One region of the Jejuibacter calystegiae genome, then DNA from elsewhere that is predicted to be linked to it. Evidence: predicted binding sites of a transcription regulator. Region 1 holds the regulator's gene; each other region holds the start of a gene.

Region 1 (3,704 bases):
CAAAGCTATATCCCAGGCCACCGGAGATCACCGCCCCGCCCGCCGCAGCCCCCAGCGCATTACCAAGGTTAAAGGCGCCGATATTGACCGACGACGAGAGTCCCGGCGCCTCATGGGCCACTCGCATCACCCGCATCTGCAGTGGCGGAACCACGGCGAAGGTCGCGGCCCCCCAGACCACCATGGCGATGGCGGCACCGACTTCACTACGCGCCAGCCAGGGGATCGTGACCATAATCACGGTCAGCAGCAGTAAAAACCCTTTCAGGGTGCCGTTGACCGAGCGATCGGCAAAACGGCCGCCAAGATAGTTGCCCAGTGAAAAACCCAGCCCAACCAGCACCAGCATACCGGTAATAAAATCCGGCGAAGCATGAGTCACCCGCTGCAACACTGGCGAAATATAGGTATAAAGCGTAAACATCGCCCCCGCCCCCAGAACCGTGGTCAGCAACGCCATCAGTACCTGAGGGCGCATCAGTACCCCCAGCTCGCGCTTCACGTCCGGACGATCGCCCGCGCCGCCCGCAGGCAGCGACAGCCACAGACTTAACATCGCCACCACGCCAAGACCGGCGGTGGCCAGGAAGGACATACGCCAGCCAATGGCGCTACCCAGCCAGGTTGCCGCTGGCACGCCGCCGATATTGGCGATGGTCAGCCCCATAAACATGGTGGCGACCGCGCTGGCCTGCTTCTCTTTGGGGACCAGACTCGCCGCCACCACCGAACCCAGCCCGAAGAAGGCACCATGGTTAAGGCTGGTGATAATCCGGGAGGCCAGAAGCCAGCCATAGCTGGGCGCCAGCGCCGACAGCACATTACCGACAATAAAGATTCCCATCAGAAACAGCAGCGCACTGCGTCTGGCACGATGTGACAGCAGCAGCGTCATCAACGGCGCTCCCACCATAACGCCAATCGCATAAGCGCTGATCAGCATACCGGCCACGGGGATGGAGACGCCCACCCCATCGGCGATAACAGGCAGCAGCCCCATGGGCGAAAATTCTGTTGTTCCTATACCAAATGCCCCAATGGCCAGCGCCAGTAAGGGGAAATTAAATTTCATTGTTATTTCTCCGGTAAATTCGGGAGACAGCTTCCACCAGGGCGGAACTCACTGCTGCCGGAAATCGTCAGGCGGAGAATAATGACAGTCTGCGGAGGAAAGTTAAAGACGTGTTAAAAGCAAAAGGCTGTTGCGCAAATAGCAATAATAGAAAGGCCCGGATACGCAACGACGCGCATCCGGGTCGGGGATTAATGCAGTACGGCAGTCAGTGCGCCGCACACAATCACGCCGAGCGCGATAATAGTGGTGACCAGCGAGTATTTCAGTTCGGTACTCATGATTTTCTCCTGTGCTTTTTTCCATATTAGCGTAATGACTGATTCATTTTCCCACAAACGCCCCTGAAAATCCTGTATCAAGTGGCCCTGAATGCAGATTTCCTCTTCCACTTTTAGCAAAGATAGGACAAAATCCCCGGCTAACGTGTTTTTACGCCGTCCGGTAATGCCCTCCTCCCGTCCAGTGTCGCTTCCCCGACATACCTGCAACCTGAAAAGTTGCGCCCCGGGATAAGTCCAGGCAAACGATTAACCGGCCGGTATTCAAGGAGACCAGGAAATGGCCGGGAGTGACGACTGATGGCAACAATCAAAGATGTGGCAAAGCGGGCAAACGTCTCCACCACTACGGTGTCGCATGTTATCAATAAAACCCGCTTTGTCGCGGAAGAGACCCGTAATGCGGTATGGGCCGCCATCAAAGAGCTGCACTACTCGCCCAGCGCCGTAGCCCGCAGCCTGAAAGTGAATCACACTAAAACCATCGGGCTGCTGGCCACCAGCAGTGAGGCCCCCTACTTTGCGGAAATTATCGAAGCCATAGAGAAAAGCTGCTTTGATAAGGGCTATACCCTGGTGCTGGGCAACGCCTGGAACAATCAGGAGAAACAGCGCGCCTACCTGTCGATGATGGCTCAGAAACGCGTCGACGGCCTGCTGGTAATGTGCTCGGAATATCCGGAACCGCTGCTGGCGATGCTCGAAGAGTACCGCCATATCCCGATGGTGGTCATGGACTGGGGCGAAGCGAAAGCTGATTTCACCGACTCGGTCATCGATAACGCCTTCGAAGGCGGCTATATGGCGGGACGCTACCTGATTGAACGCGGCCATCGTGATATCGGCGCGATTCCCGGCTCTCCGCACCGCAATACCGGCGCAGGCCGCCTGGCAGGCTTTAAGAAGGCGCTGGAAGAAGCGCGCATCAAACTGAATGAAAAGTGGGTGGTGCAGGGCGACTTCGAGCCGGAATCCGGCTACCGCGCCATGCAGCAGATTCTGTCTGTCCCCCAGCGCCCCACGGCAGTATTCTGCGGCGGCGATGTGATGGCGATGGGCGCCCTGTGTGCCGCCGACGAAATGGGGCTGCGGGTGCCCCAGGATATTTCGATTATCGGCTACGATAACGTGCGCAACTCCCGCTACTTTACCCCGGCGCTGACCACCATCCACCAGCCCAAGGACTCACTGGGGGAGACCGCCTTTAATATGCTGATTGACCGTATCGTCAATAAGCGCGAACAGTCCCGCACCCTGGAGGTTCACCCGCGCCTGATTGAGCGCCGCTCGGTGGCCGATGGCCCGTTCCGCGACTATCGCCGCTAAGTACCACTATCGCCGCCAGGCACAGGGGAGCCCGCTCAACCGGGCTCCTTCAGCCACTCCGCATTCAGCGTTTCGCTATCCCCCAGATAATCCAGCAGCCAGCCCAGCACCGGTGAGTCTTCGTTCTGGCGCCAGCTCAGACAGCAGGCGGCATCCGGAAAGCGATTCTCCAGAGCCAGCGCTACCCACTGACCGCTTTTTATCCGCGGTTGCGCAACGTGGGCTGGTACCATGCCGACACAGAGCCCGGCATCCAGGCACTCTCTTGCCGTCTCCCAGTCCGGCACCACCATGCGCCGCTGGTTATCCAGCAGCCAGGTCGTACGCTTGGGTAGTGAGCGCGAGGTATCTTCCAGGACCAGCGACGGCCAGCGTCGCAGTCGTTCATCATCCAGCGCCCCCTCCGCTACCGCCAGCGGATGACCGGACGCCACCACGCAATGCCAGCGCAGCATCCCCATATCCCGAAAGGCGTAACGGCCACCAACCGGTACTGCCCGGGTGGCGCCGATCGCCAGCTCTACGCGCCCGTCCTCCAGCGCGTCCCATACGCCGTTAAACACTTCACGAGAAACCCGCAGCTCCACATCGGGGAAATGGCGGTAGAAATCCAGCACCAGTTGGCGGGTACGCGCCGGTTTAACGATGTTATCCACGGCGATGGAGAGCTGCCCGCGCCAGCCGTTGGCAATCTGCTGGCAGCGCTGACGGGTGGAGAGCATTTTTTTGATAACCTCCCGTCCTTCGCGCAGAAAAAAGGCCCCGGCCTCCGTCAGTTCGACATCTCGATGGCGGCGCACGAACAGCGGAACCGCCAGCCACGCCTCTAACTGACGTACCGTATAACTGACCGCCGAAGGCACCCGGTGCAGCTCCTGGGCTGCCGAACTAAAGCTGCCGTTGCGGGCAACAGCATCCACCACTTCCAGTGAGTATTCCGACCACATATCTGCCTGCAAAAAATTTGAATGCAACAGGCAAATATTAGCGTTTCACAAGCGATGATGCACTCCTTACACTGCGCC
Region 2 (3,704 bases), 1.4 Mb from region 1:
TGTCGCCGTGGCTCATCCAGACATCCAGCAGCGGGTTACCGCTGGCGCTCAGGGCGTCTTCAATGCCTTCCACCAGCATGCTGTCGGTGGTGACTTCCACCTGGGCATAGCCGAATTCGCGCTCGCTGGAGCCTTCAACCTGGCCACCCAACTGCATCGCCATGGTCTGCATGCCGTAGCACACGCCGAATACCGGCACTCCCGCTTCAAAGACATACTGCGGCGCACGCGGGCTGTTGGCTTCCGTGGTGCTCTCCGGACCGCCGGAAAGAATAATCCCGTTGGGGTTAAACCCACGAATCTGTTCTTCAGTCACATCCCACGCCCAGAGTTCGCAGTACACGCCCAGTTCACGCACGCGGCGCGCAACCAGCTGGGTATACTGAGAACCGAAGTCGAGAATAAGTATGCGATGTTTATGAATGTTTTCCGTCATTGACGTTTATTCCGAGGCAGTAGCAATTAAAGTCAATCGCCCGGCGCAGGGCCGGGCGAGTCATATCAGGAGCCCAGGCGATAGTTGGGGGACTCTTTGGTGATGGTCACATCGTGGACGTGACTTTCCTGAATCCCCGCGCCGCTGATGCGAACAAACTCCGCTTTGGTGCGCAGGGCGTCGATAGTACCACAGCCGGTCAGGCCCATACAGGAGCGCAGGCCCCCCATCTGCTGATGCACTATCTCTTTCAGGCGGCCCTTATAGGCTACGCGCCCTTCAATCCCTTCCGGCACCAGTTTGTCGGCGGCGTTATCGCTCTGGAAGTAGCGATCGGAAGAGCCTTTGGACATGGCGCCCAGCGAGCCCATACCGCGGTAGGATTTGAAGGAACGGCCCTGGTAGAGTTCGATCTCCCCCGGGGACTCTTCGGTGCCCGCCAGCATGGAGCCCACCATCACGGCGCTGGCGCCAGCGGCGATAGCCTTGGCAATGTCGCCGGAGAAACGGATACCGCCATCGGCGATAACCGGAATACCGGTGCCTTCCAGCGCTTCAACGGCGTCGGAGACGGCAGTGATCTGCGGAACCCCTACCCCGGTGACGATACGGGTAGTACAGATGGAGCCGGGGCCGATACCCACTTTCACTGCGCTAACGCCAGCTTCCGCCAGGGCACGCGCGCCAGCGGCCGTCGCGACGTTACCGCCGATAATCTGCAGATCCGGGTATTTGGCGCGGGTTTCGCGAATGCGCTCCAGCACCCCTTCGGAATGACCGTGGGAAGAGTCGATCAGCAGCACGTCAACGCCTGCGGCAACCAGCGCGTCGATACGCTCTTCGTTACCGGCGCCAGCGCCAACCGCAGCGCCTACGCGCAGGCGGCCATGCTCATCTTTACAGGCGTTCGGCTTACGCTCGGCCTTCTGGAAATCTTTCACGGTGATCATGCCGCGCAGGTGGAAACCTTCATCCACCACCAGCGCCTTCTCAACGCGCTTTTCGTGCATGCGGGTCAGCACCACATCGCGGGACTCGCCTTCACGCACGGTGACCAGACGCTCTTTCGGGGTCATATAGGCGCTGACTGGCTGGCTGAGATCGGTCACGAAACGCACGTCACGGCCGGTGATGATACCGACCAGTTCGTTAGCTTCGTTAACCACCGGGTAACCGGCAAAGCCGTTACGCTCGGTCAGCTCTCTGACCTCTTTCAGGGTGGTGGAAGGCAGCACGGTCTGCGGGTCAGTCACTACGCCGCTTTCGTGTTTCTTCACCCGCCGAACCTCTTCGGCCTGGCGCTCAATGGACATGTTCTTGTGAATAAAACCAAGTCCGCCTTCCTGAGCCAGCGCAATCGCCAGACGCGCTTCGGTGACGGTATCCATAGCCGCAGAAAGCATAGGAATATTCAGGCGAATGGATTGGGTCAGTTGAGTACTGAGATCGGCGGTGTTCGGCAGAACGGTGGAGTGTGCGGGAACCAGCAGAACGTCATCAAACGTGAGTGCTTCTTTAGCGATACGTAGCATGGGCAATATCTCGACCTGGGGGTTAGAGAACAGATAAAATATTGCCGCGGCATTATACAGGTGGTAATCGGTTGCATCCACATTTTTTTGCTAAAAAACTTGCCTTCACCTGTCGTAACGGTAGTATCGACTGAATAACCTGCTGATTTGGAATTTGATCCAGCTCACATGTCTTCGATTCTCCCCGCCTCCGTTTTTACCGTCACCCGTCTTAATCAGACGGTGCGTCAACTGCTGGAACGCGAAATGGGCCAGGTCTGGATAAGCGGCGAAATCTCTAACTTTAGCCGCCCTGCCTCAGGTCACTGGTACTTCACGCTGAAGGATGACGGCGCCCAGGTACGCTGTGCCATGTTCCGCAACAGCAATCGCCGCGTCACCTTCCGCCCGGAACAGGGCCAGCAGGTGCTGATTCGGGCGAATATCACACTCTATGAGCCGCGCGGCGACTACCAGATTATTGCCGAAAGCATGCAGCCCGCAGGCGATGGCCTGCTGCAACAGCAGTTCGAGCTGCTCAAGCAAAAGCTTAATGACGAGGGGCTGTTCGACCCGGCGCTCAAACAGGCGCTGCCAACCCCGGCGCACCAGGTTGGGGTGGTAACCTCGAAATCCGGCGCCGCGCTGCACGATATCCTGCACGTTCTGAAGCGTCGCGATCCTTCGCTGCCGGTGGTTATCTACCCCACCGCGGTACAGGGCGCCGAAGCGCCCGCGCAGATCGTTCGCGCCATCGAACTGGCAAACCTTCGCAATGAGTGTGATGTGCTGATCGTCGGGCGCGGCGGTGGCTCGCTGGAAGATCTGTGGAGCTTTAACGACGAACGGGTGGCCCGGGCGATTTTCGCCAGCCGTATTCCCATCGTCAGCGCCGTAGGGCATGAAACCGACGTGACCATCGCCGACTTCGTGGCCGATCTGCGCGCTCCGACCCCTTCGGCCGCCGCGGAGATCGTCAGCCGTAATCAGCAGGAGCTGCTGCGTCAGAGCCAGGGGCAACAGCGTCGGCTGGAGATGGCGATGGATTACTACCTGGCCGGTTGCGCCCGACGTTTTTCCCTGGTGAATCATCGTCTGCAGCAGCAGCATCCGCAGCTACGCCTGGCCCGCCAGCAGACCGCGCTTATTCGGCTACGCCAGCGGATGGACGGCGCTCTGGAGCAGCAGATGAAACGCGCTAACGAGCGCCAGCTTCGCCTGGTCCGCCGTCTTGACCAGCAGCAGCCACAGCCCCATATCCACCGCGCCGCCAGCCGGATTCAGAATCTGGAATATCGACTGTCTCAGACTATGTCCCGTCGCCTGAGCGCCACCCGCGAGCGCTTTGGCAGCGCCCTGACTCACCTTGAAGCCGTCAGCCCGCTGGCGACGCTGGCCCGTGGTTATAGCGTGACTTCCGCATCTGACGGCAAAGTGCTGAAACAGACCGCCCAGGTGCACGCCGGCGATAGCCTGACCACCCGCCTGGCGGACGGCTGGGTAGAAAGTCAGGTGACCCGCATCACGCCCGAGAAAAAACGACGCGCCAAAAAGGCCCCCTGAACCACCGGTGCGCCTTCCGGCGGCTATACTTAAGCCACCAGGCGGAAGGCATCGACATCAGGGAGGCCCGAATGAGACGCAGCCAATACTCCGGCGTTATCCCGCCCTATATTCTGACCCGAATTATCGCCCACGGCTCGGCGCTCCAGCAGCGCTGCGCCCGCCAGACGCTGACCCATGTACAGACGCTGATG
Region 3 (3,704 bases), 350 kb from region 1:
GTACCCCGGAGTTGCCCGCCGCCACGCAGCCCACGGTGCGGGCTTCGATATCGCCACGGGTGGTATGAACGCCGTAAACCTGGCCGTCGCGCATCATAAAGCCGGTGACTTCGGTCTGTTGCAGGATGTCCACTCCCAGGGCATCCGCCGCACGGGCAAAGCCCCAGGCCACGGCGTCATGACGCGCCACACCGCCCCTGGGTTGCCAGGAGGCGCCCAGGATCGGATAACGGGCGTTTTTGGAACAGTCGAGCATCGGCACCAGATCCTGCACCTGGCGGGCATCCAGTACCTCGCCGTCAATGCCGTTCAGGCGGTTGGCGTTAACCCTGCGGCGAATGTCGCGCATATCCTGAAGGGTATGCCCCAGGTTCAGCACTCCACGCTGGGAAAACATCACGTTGTAGTTGAGATCCTGCGACAGCCCTTCCCACAGTTTCATGGAATGCTCAAACAGCGCCGCCGCCTCATCCCACAGGTAGTTGGAACGCACGATGGTGGTGTTGCGGGCCGTATTACCGCCCCCCAGCCAGCCCTTTTCTACCACCGCGACGTTAGTAATGCCGAACTCTTTCGCCAGGTAATAGGCGGTTCCCAGTCCATGACCGCCGCCGCCGATAATAATCACATCGTAGGACTTCTTCGGCATGGGATTGCGCCACATGCGCGGCCAGTTTTCATGGTGGCTCATACCGTGGCGCAGCAGGCTAAGCCCTGAATAATTTTGCATCGGATAGCTCCCTGTCTGTCAGGCGAAAGCGGGTCGGGACAGCGTCATGCCCTGGGGTTCGCCGTAAACCGGATAACGGGCGCACAGCTCCGCCACCCTGGAACGCACCCAGGCTTCGATATTGCTGCTCTCTTCGCCTTTCGCCAGGGTATCCAGGATGTCGCAGATCCACTCCGCCAGCTCTTCGCATTCACGCTGACCAAAGCCGCGAGTGGTGACCGCCGGGGTGCCGATACGCAGTCCCGAAGTGACAAAGGGGCTACGGGGATCGTTTGGTACGGCGTTTTTGTTGACGGTGATATTGGCGCGACCCAGGGCGGCATCCGCCTCTTTACCGGTAATGCCCTGACGAATCAGCGACACCAGGAACAGATGGTTATCGGTTCCGCCGGAGACCAGATCGAAACCGCGGCGGGCAAAGACGCCGGCCATCGCCCGGGCATTGTCGATAACCCGGGCCTGGTAGCGGACAAATTCTTCGTTCATCGCTTCACGCAGCGCCACCGCTTTAGCCGCAATCACGTGCATCAGGGGACCGCCCTGCTGCCCGGGGAACACCGCGCCATTCAGTTTCTTGTACAGCTCTTCATCGCCGCTGGCGGAGAGGATCATCCCGCCGCGCGGGCCGCGCAGGGTCTTATGGGTGGTAGTGGTCACCACATGGGCATGGGGCAACGGGCTGGGGTAGCAGCGGGCCGCCACCAGCCCGGCTACGTGGGCCATATCCACCATCAGCCAGGCGCCCACTTCGTCGGCGATCTCACGAAACCGACGCCAGTTCACCACCCGGGCATAGGCGGAAAAACCGGCGATAATCAGCTTCGGCCGATGTTCACGGGCCAGCGCCAGCACTTCGTCGTAGTCGATTTCGCCGGTTTCCGGGTTCAGGCCATATTGCACCGCGTTGTAGTGCTTACCGGAAACGTTGGGGGCCGCGCCGTGCGTTAAGTGGCCGCCATGGGCCAGGCTCATCCCCAGAATAGTGTCCCCCGGCGCCACCAGCGCCATAAAGGCCGCGGCATTGGCCTGAGCGCCGGAGTGCGGCTGTACGTTGGCGTAATCCGCCCCGAACAGCATGCAGGCGCGCTCAATCGCCAGCCGCTCCACCACGTCAACGTGTTCGCAGCCGCCGTAATAGCGCTTGCCAGGATAACCTTCGGCATATTTGTTGGTCAGTTGACTCCCCTGTACCGCCATCACCTGAGGACTGGCGTAATTTTCGGAAGCGATCAGTTCGATATGGCTTTCCTGGCGCACCATCTCATCAACGACGGCGGCGAACAGCTGCGGATCGGTATTGTTCAAATCATCGGCATTCATCTGATTATCCTCAGGGTTAGCGCTACGGCGGCACCATCCGCCATCCGTTAGCCAGGATAGACCGGAGGGCGGTCCTGAAGATTGAGCAGATGCGACACCTTTCTGTCACAATCGCGACACAGGTTTTTAATTGATTGTTATTAAAGGAAATAGACTGACCGCGGGGATTTGTATTTTTGCGTGAAATAGCAAAAAACGCCGGTTAACCTCGGCGCTGAAGGCGTTCGGGCTCTCCGATATGCAAAAAGAAGGGATCAACTGCCCGATCGCTACCGGTTTTGCGGGCCTGCGACGGCGTGTAGCCAAAGGCTTCGCGGAACTGACGCGAGAAGTGGGCGGTATCAGAAAAACCACAGCGCTCGCCAATGTCAGTGATGGTGCGCGGGGTGTAGTGCAGCAGCCACAGGCCGTAGCGCAGCCGCAGATTGCGCATAAAACGCTGAGGAGTCACCCCCAGTTCGTCGCGGAATTTACGTTCGATATTGCGCCGCGAGGTGCCCACCCGCCGCGCCAGATCGTCGATAGACAGCGATTCGCCCAGGTGCTGGGAAATGATATCAATGGCCCGGCGCAGCGCCCTGTCCGCCACCCGTTCGAACACCACCGGCTGCGGCTGCGGATGTTCGCCGCGCCGCCCTTCGTCAATCAGCATGATATGCAGGCTTTTCATGGCCCAGGCGCGACCCAGATGGCGTTCCACCAGGTAGGCGGCCAGATCCGCCGCCGCGCTGCCGCCAGCGCAGGTGATCAAATCGCCGTCATCCACGAACAGCCGGTCGGCCACCGGCGCGACTTCCGGAAAACGGTGGGTCAGATCGCCATGGTGATACCAGCTCACGCAGCAGCGACGCCCGGGCATCACCCCGGCCTGAATCAGCGCAAATACGCCGGTGCAGATCCCCACCAGCGGCCCCCCTGCCGCTGCCGCCCGGCGAATATAGTCCAGCGCCAGCTGGTCGGTGCGGTCGTTTTCATCCTGCACCCCGCCGATGACCACCAGGTAATCAAAGCGCGTCGGATCATCAAAAGGCTTGCAGGGAGAAACGGCGGCGTCGCAACTGGAAAGCGCTGGCTGGCCGTCGCCGGTCATAAAGCGCCAGTGGCAGCGCACCTGACAGCTGCGATCCCCCTCATCGGCGGCCAGCCTCAGGCAGTCGACAAAAGCGGCAAACGGCAGCAGCGTAAAGCGTTGTAGCAGAACAAAACCTACCGTAAGCAAGGGCGACGCATCGGTCATCATTTTCGGCTGATAACCACAAAGAGGGAAAAACCACGTTTTTTCCCTCTTTGTCATCAACCTGACGGGGCGCAAACCGCGCCCCGTCATTCAATTCAATACACCAGAGATTCCCCATCCAACGGCGCACTAACAAAATTATCGATTTCATTAATTCGCGCATATTCCATTAAATCACTACGCGTCACCAGACAGTGATTAATGGCTTCCATATGGGTGGCGACAATTTGCGCCTGCGGCAGTATCAGATGTGCCTTAATCAGATCCTCTTTGCCAAAAATGATCGGTCCATAGTGAAGAATATGGGCCCAACCGGTATTCATTATCAGCACATCGGGTCGATGTTTTGTCAGATTATCTTCAACTGATGGCACCCAGATAGAATCGCCGATCAGATACAGCGTTTTTTCGTCCGGA
Region 4 (3,704 bases), 2.2 Mb from region 1:
AGTGATATCCAGGGTATCGGCGCGATAGTACTCTTCGTCGAAGGTGGTGAGCTGACGGAAGTCAGACCACAGCAGGATCGGCGACTTAAAGCTCAGGCGGTGCGCCTGGCCTTCCGCTTCGCAGAAGACGTTCATCTCACGACCGATATTGGTGGCCAGTGACATCACATGGGCTTCGCGCAGAGGATCGATAGGCGGGTTGGTCACCTGAGCGAACTGCTGACGGAAGTAGTCATAAATAATACGCGGCTGGCTGGAGAGCACGGCGAAGGGAGTATCGTCCCCCATGGAGCCGGTCGCCTCCTGGCCATTTTCGCCCAGAACGCGGATCACCGAGTCCAGCTCTTCGCCGCTGTAGTTAAACTGCTTCTGATAGCTCGACAGCAGAGTGTCGTCCATTTCACGCACGCCGACCTGGTCGTCAGACAGCTCTTCGAAGGGCACCAGGCGCTGAACGTACTGGTCCATCCAGGCTTTGTAAGGGTGACGTCCCTTAAGCTCATCATCGGTTTGCGCCGAGTGCAGGATCTGCCCGCTGCGGGTGTCGATCACCATCAGTTCGCCGGGGCCGACGCGCCCTTTTTCCACCACTTCATCGGGCTGATAGTCCCAGATCCCCACTTCCGAGGCGCAGGTGATTAGCTTATCTTTGGTGATGACGTAGCGCGCCGGGCGCAGGCCGTTGCGGTCCAGACTACAGGCCGCGAAGCGACCGTCGGACAGAACGATACCCGCCGGGCCGTCCCAGGGCTCCATATGCATGGAGTTAAAGTCGAAGAAGGCGCGCAATTCGGGATCCATATCCGGGTTGTTCTGCCAGGCCGGCGGTACCAGCAGACGCATGGCGCGGACAATATCCATACCGCCGCTTAACAGCAGCTCCAGCATGTTATCCAGCGAGCTGGAGTCGGATCCGGTTTCGTTAACGAAAGGCGCGGCATCCTGCAGATCGGGAATCAGCGGGGTCTTAAACTTATAGGTGCGAGCCCGGGCCCACTGGCGGTTACCGGTAATAGTATTGATTTCACCGTTGTGCGCCAGATAGCGGAAAGGCTGAGCCAGCGGCCAGCGCGGCACGGTATTAGTGGAGAAGCGCTGGTGAAACAGGCAGATGGAGGATTCCAGGCGCAGATCGGCCAGGTCCAGGTAGAAGCGCGGCAGATCCGCCGGCATACACAGACCTTTATAGATGTTCACCAGATTGGACAGGCTACAGACGTAGAAATCCTGATCCTGAATGCGTTTTTCAATGCGGCGGCGGGCGATGAACAGACGGCGCTCCATATCGCGTGGGCGCCAGCCCGCCGGGGCGTTAACAAAAATTTGCTCAATGCGGGGCAGGGAGGAGAGGGCGATTTCACCGAGTACATCGTCGTTGGTTGGCACGTCGCGCCAGCCGACGATAGACAGGGTTTCCTGGCGCAGCTCCTCTTCAACGATCTCGCGGCAGGCGCGCGCGATGGCGTCGTCCTTGCTTAAGAAAATCATGCCAACCGCGTAATTTTTGGCAAGACGCCAGCCCCGCTCTTCGGCCACCAGGCGGAAAAAACGGTCGGGTTTCTGTAACAGCAGGCCGCAGCCATCGCCGGTTTTACCATCGGCAAGAATGGCGCCGCGGTGCTGCATGCGGGCCAGTGCGTGGATAGCGGTACGCACTACTTTGTGGCTGGGTTCGCCTTCTATGTGGGCGATCAGGCCAAAACCACAGTTATCCTTCTCTAAGGATTTATCGTACAACATATCAGTGAACCTCCCCAGGCTCTGCGAGATTCCCGATACCGTTTGCTTTTGGGCGCAGAAGGGGCTGTGGCGACGAGTTGCGCGTGATTCACGCCTGACCCGAATTCGCCCTCCTTCAGACCTTCGCAGCGGCGGCACAAGTGTTGAGGACTTGCTTAAGAGGGAATCTCAATTACTGCATAAATATGATGGGGAGACCCCCATCGAGAAAGCTTCCAGCGAAATTCCAACTTATCGGGAAAGCGAACACAGGTCAAATGGCAAACTTATTTATCAAAAAAGCGTGTCGGTTGTTGTTATGTTTATGTATTTAAAGGATTTTATTGTATTTCAATCTACAATCTGGCCAATACCCGCGCTGGGCTTTCTGTGATCCCTCTCACTAAATTATCAGCCCATCAATATCGATGAATGCTGCCGTCAGACTTAATTCCAGATTTTTTCACCAGTTTCCATTGAAAATGCAATCTATATGACTGTTTTAGGAGCCGAATAAATAATTTAACCAGACAGGGAAAAATATAAGGATAAGTTATTGGCTGGGTTACGGGTAAAGTTGCAGTAATAGTGAATGGATATGCATATGAAGAAATCCCCCCCACAGACGCTTGATCCAGGTCATCGCCAGAGGGTAAGGATAATGGCAGGCTGGCCCCCTTTTTCACGGGCCGGTCAGACAGATTATGCAGTTACAGGAATTAGTCAATATGTTTGGCGGCGATCTTCGCCGCCGCTACGGCGAAAAGGTTCATAAGCTGGCGCTGCATGGTGGCTTCAACTGTCCTAACCGGGATGGCACCCTGGGGCGCGGGGGCTGCACGTTTTGTAATGTCGCCTCGTTTGCCGATGAGAGTCAGCAGTACCTATCTATCCGCGAGCAACTGGACACGCAGTCTGGCAAGCTGGATCGGGCTCGGCGCTGGCTTGCCTATTTCCAGGCTTACACCAGCACCTTTGCGGAAGTGGAGGTGTTAAGAAAAATGTACCAGCAGGCGGTCGCCCGGGCGGAGGTGGTGGGGCTGTGTGTTGGCACGCGACCAGATTGCGTGCCGGAAAGCGTGTTGGATTTGCTGAGCGACTACCGGGAACAGGGCTATGAGGTCTGGTTGGAGCTGGGGCTACAGAGCGCTCACGACAAAACCTTGCACCGTATCAATCGCGGCCATGATTTTGCCTGTTATCAGGAGACGACCCGACGCGCCAGGGCGCGCGGTCTGAAGGTGTGCTGCCATCTGATTGTCGGGCTACCCGGCGAGGGCCAACAGGCCTGTCTGCAAACGCTCGAAAAGGTGGCGGAGACCGGCGTCGACGGGATTAAACTGCATCCGTTACATATCGTTGAAGGCAGTATTATGGCGAAGGCCTGGCGGGCCGGTCGATTAACGCCTCCCGAACTCACAGAATATGGCGCCATCGCCGGGGAGATGATTCGCCATACCCCACCGGAGATTGTCTGGCATCGGGTTTCGGCCAGCGCTCGCCGCCCCACGCTGCTGGCGCCGCTATGGTGTGAAAATCGCTGGTCCGGCATGCTGGAGGTCGATCGCTGGCTACGGGCCCACGGCCCACAGGGATCGGCGCTGGGGCGTCCCTGGCACTCTCCGGAGTAACGGGACGTTAACCTGCTGTCAATATTGCGCTATTTTTCCGGTATGATTGAGATTCAAACGCAGCTAAGGAATCCCTGATGAAGCAAATCCGGAAACTGGCGCAGTATTATGTCGACCTGATGATGAAGCTGGGCCTGGTCCGCTTCTCCCTGCTGTTGGCCCTGGCGCTGGTGGTGCTGGCGATGGTAGTGCAAATGGCGGTTACCATGCTGCTGCGCGGCCAGGTAGAGAGCATTGACGTTATCCGTTCGATCTTTTTCGGTCTGCTGATCACCCCCTGGGCAGTCTATTTCCTGTCGGTGGTGGTTGAGCAACTGGAAGAGTCGCGACAGCGGCTCAGTCGGTTGGTGGAAA

Evidence for each region. Region 1 encodes PurR, which represses purine synthesis genes. Its sites were predicted from a motif close to CANGCAAACGTTTGCNTG; they were not measured.
Region 2: the regulator PurR is predicted to act here: its motif matches at 2,029-2,046, upstream of guaB (IMP dehydrogenase).
Region 3: the regulator PurR is predicted to act here: its motif matches at 2,088-2,105, upstream of glyA (serine hydroxymethyltransferase).
Region 4: the regulator PurR is predicted to act here: its motif matches at 1,772-1,789, upstream of gltB (glutamate synthase large subunit).

Annotation. Positions count from the first base shown of each region.
Region 1 is NZ_CP040428.1:3,562,907-3,566,610, reverse strand. It holds gene FEM41_RS16440 (MFS transporter) at 1-1,072, opposite strand, end outside; gene cydH (cytochrome bd-I oxidase subunit CydH) at 1,264-1,353, opposite strand; gene purR (HTH-type transcriptional repressor PurR) at 1,654-2,679, shown strand; gene punR (DNA-binding transcriptional activator PunR) at 2,715-3,626, opposite strand.
Region 2 is NZ_CP040428.1:4,971,898-4,975,601, forward strand. It holds gene guaA (glutamine-hydrolyzing GMP synthase) at 1-436, opposite strand, end outside; gene guaB (IMP dehydrogenase) at 502-1,968, opposite strand; gene xseA (exodeoxyribonuclease VII large subunit) at 2,137-3,510, shown strand; gene FEM41_RS23350 (M4 family metallopeptidase) at 3,582-3,704, shown strand, end outside.
Region 3 is NZ_CP040428.1:3,912,008-3,915,711, forward strand. It holds gene FEM41_RS18010 (sarcosine oxidase subunit beta family protein) at 1-730, opposite strand, end outside; gene glyA (serine hydroxymethyltransferase) at 749-2,050, opposite strand; gene FEM41_RS18020 (GlxA family transcriptional regulator) at 2,253-3,290, opposite strand; gene FEM41_RS18025 (MBL fold metallo-hydrolase) at 3,383-3,704, opposite strand, start outside.
Region 4 is NZ_CP040428.1:630,037-633,740, reverse strand. It holds gene gltB (glutamate synthase large subunit) at 1-1,740, opposite strand, end outside; gene mnmL (tRNA modification radical SAM protein MnmL/YtqA) at 2,424-3,350, shown strand; gene arcB (aerobic respiration two-component sensor histidine kinase ArcB) at 3,428-3,704, shown strand, end outside.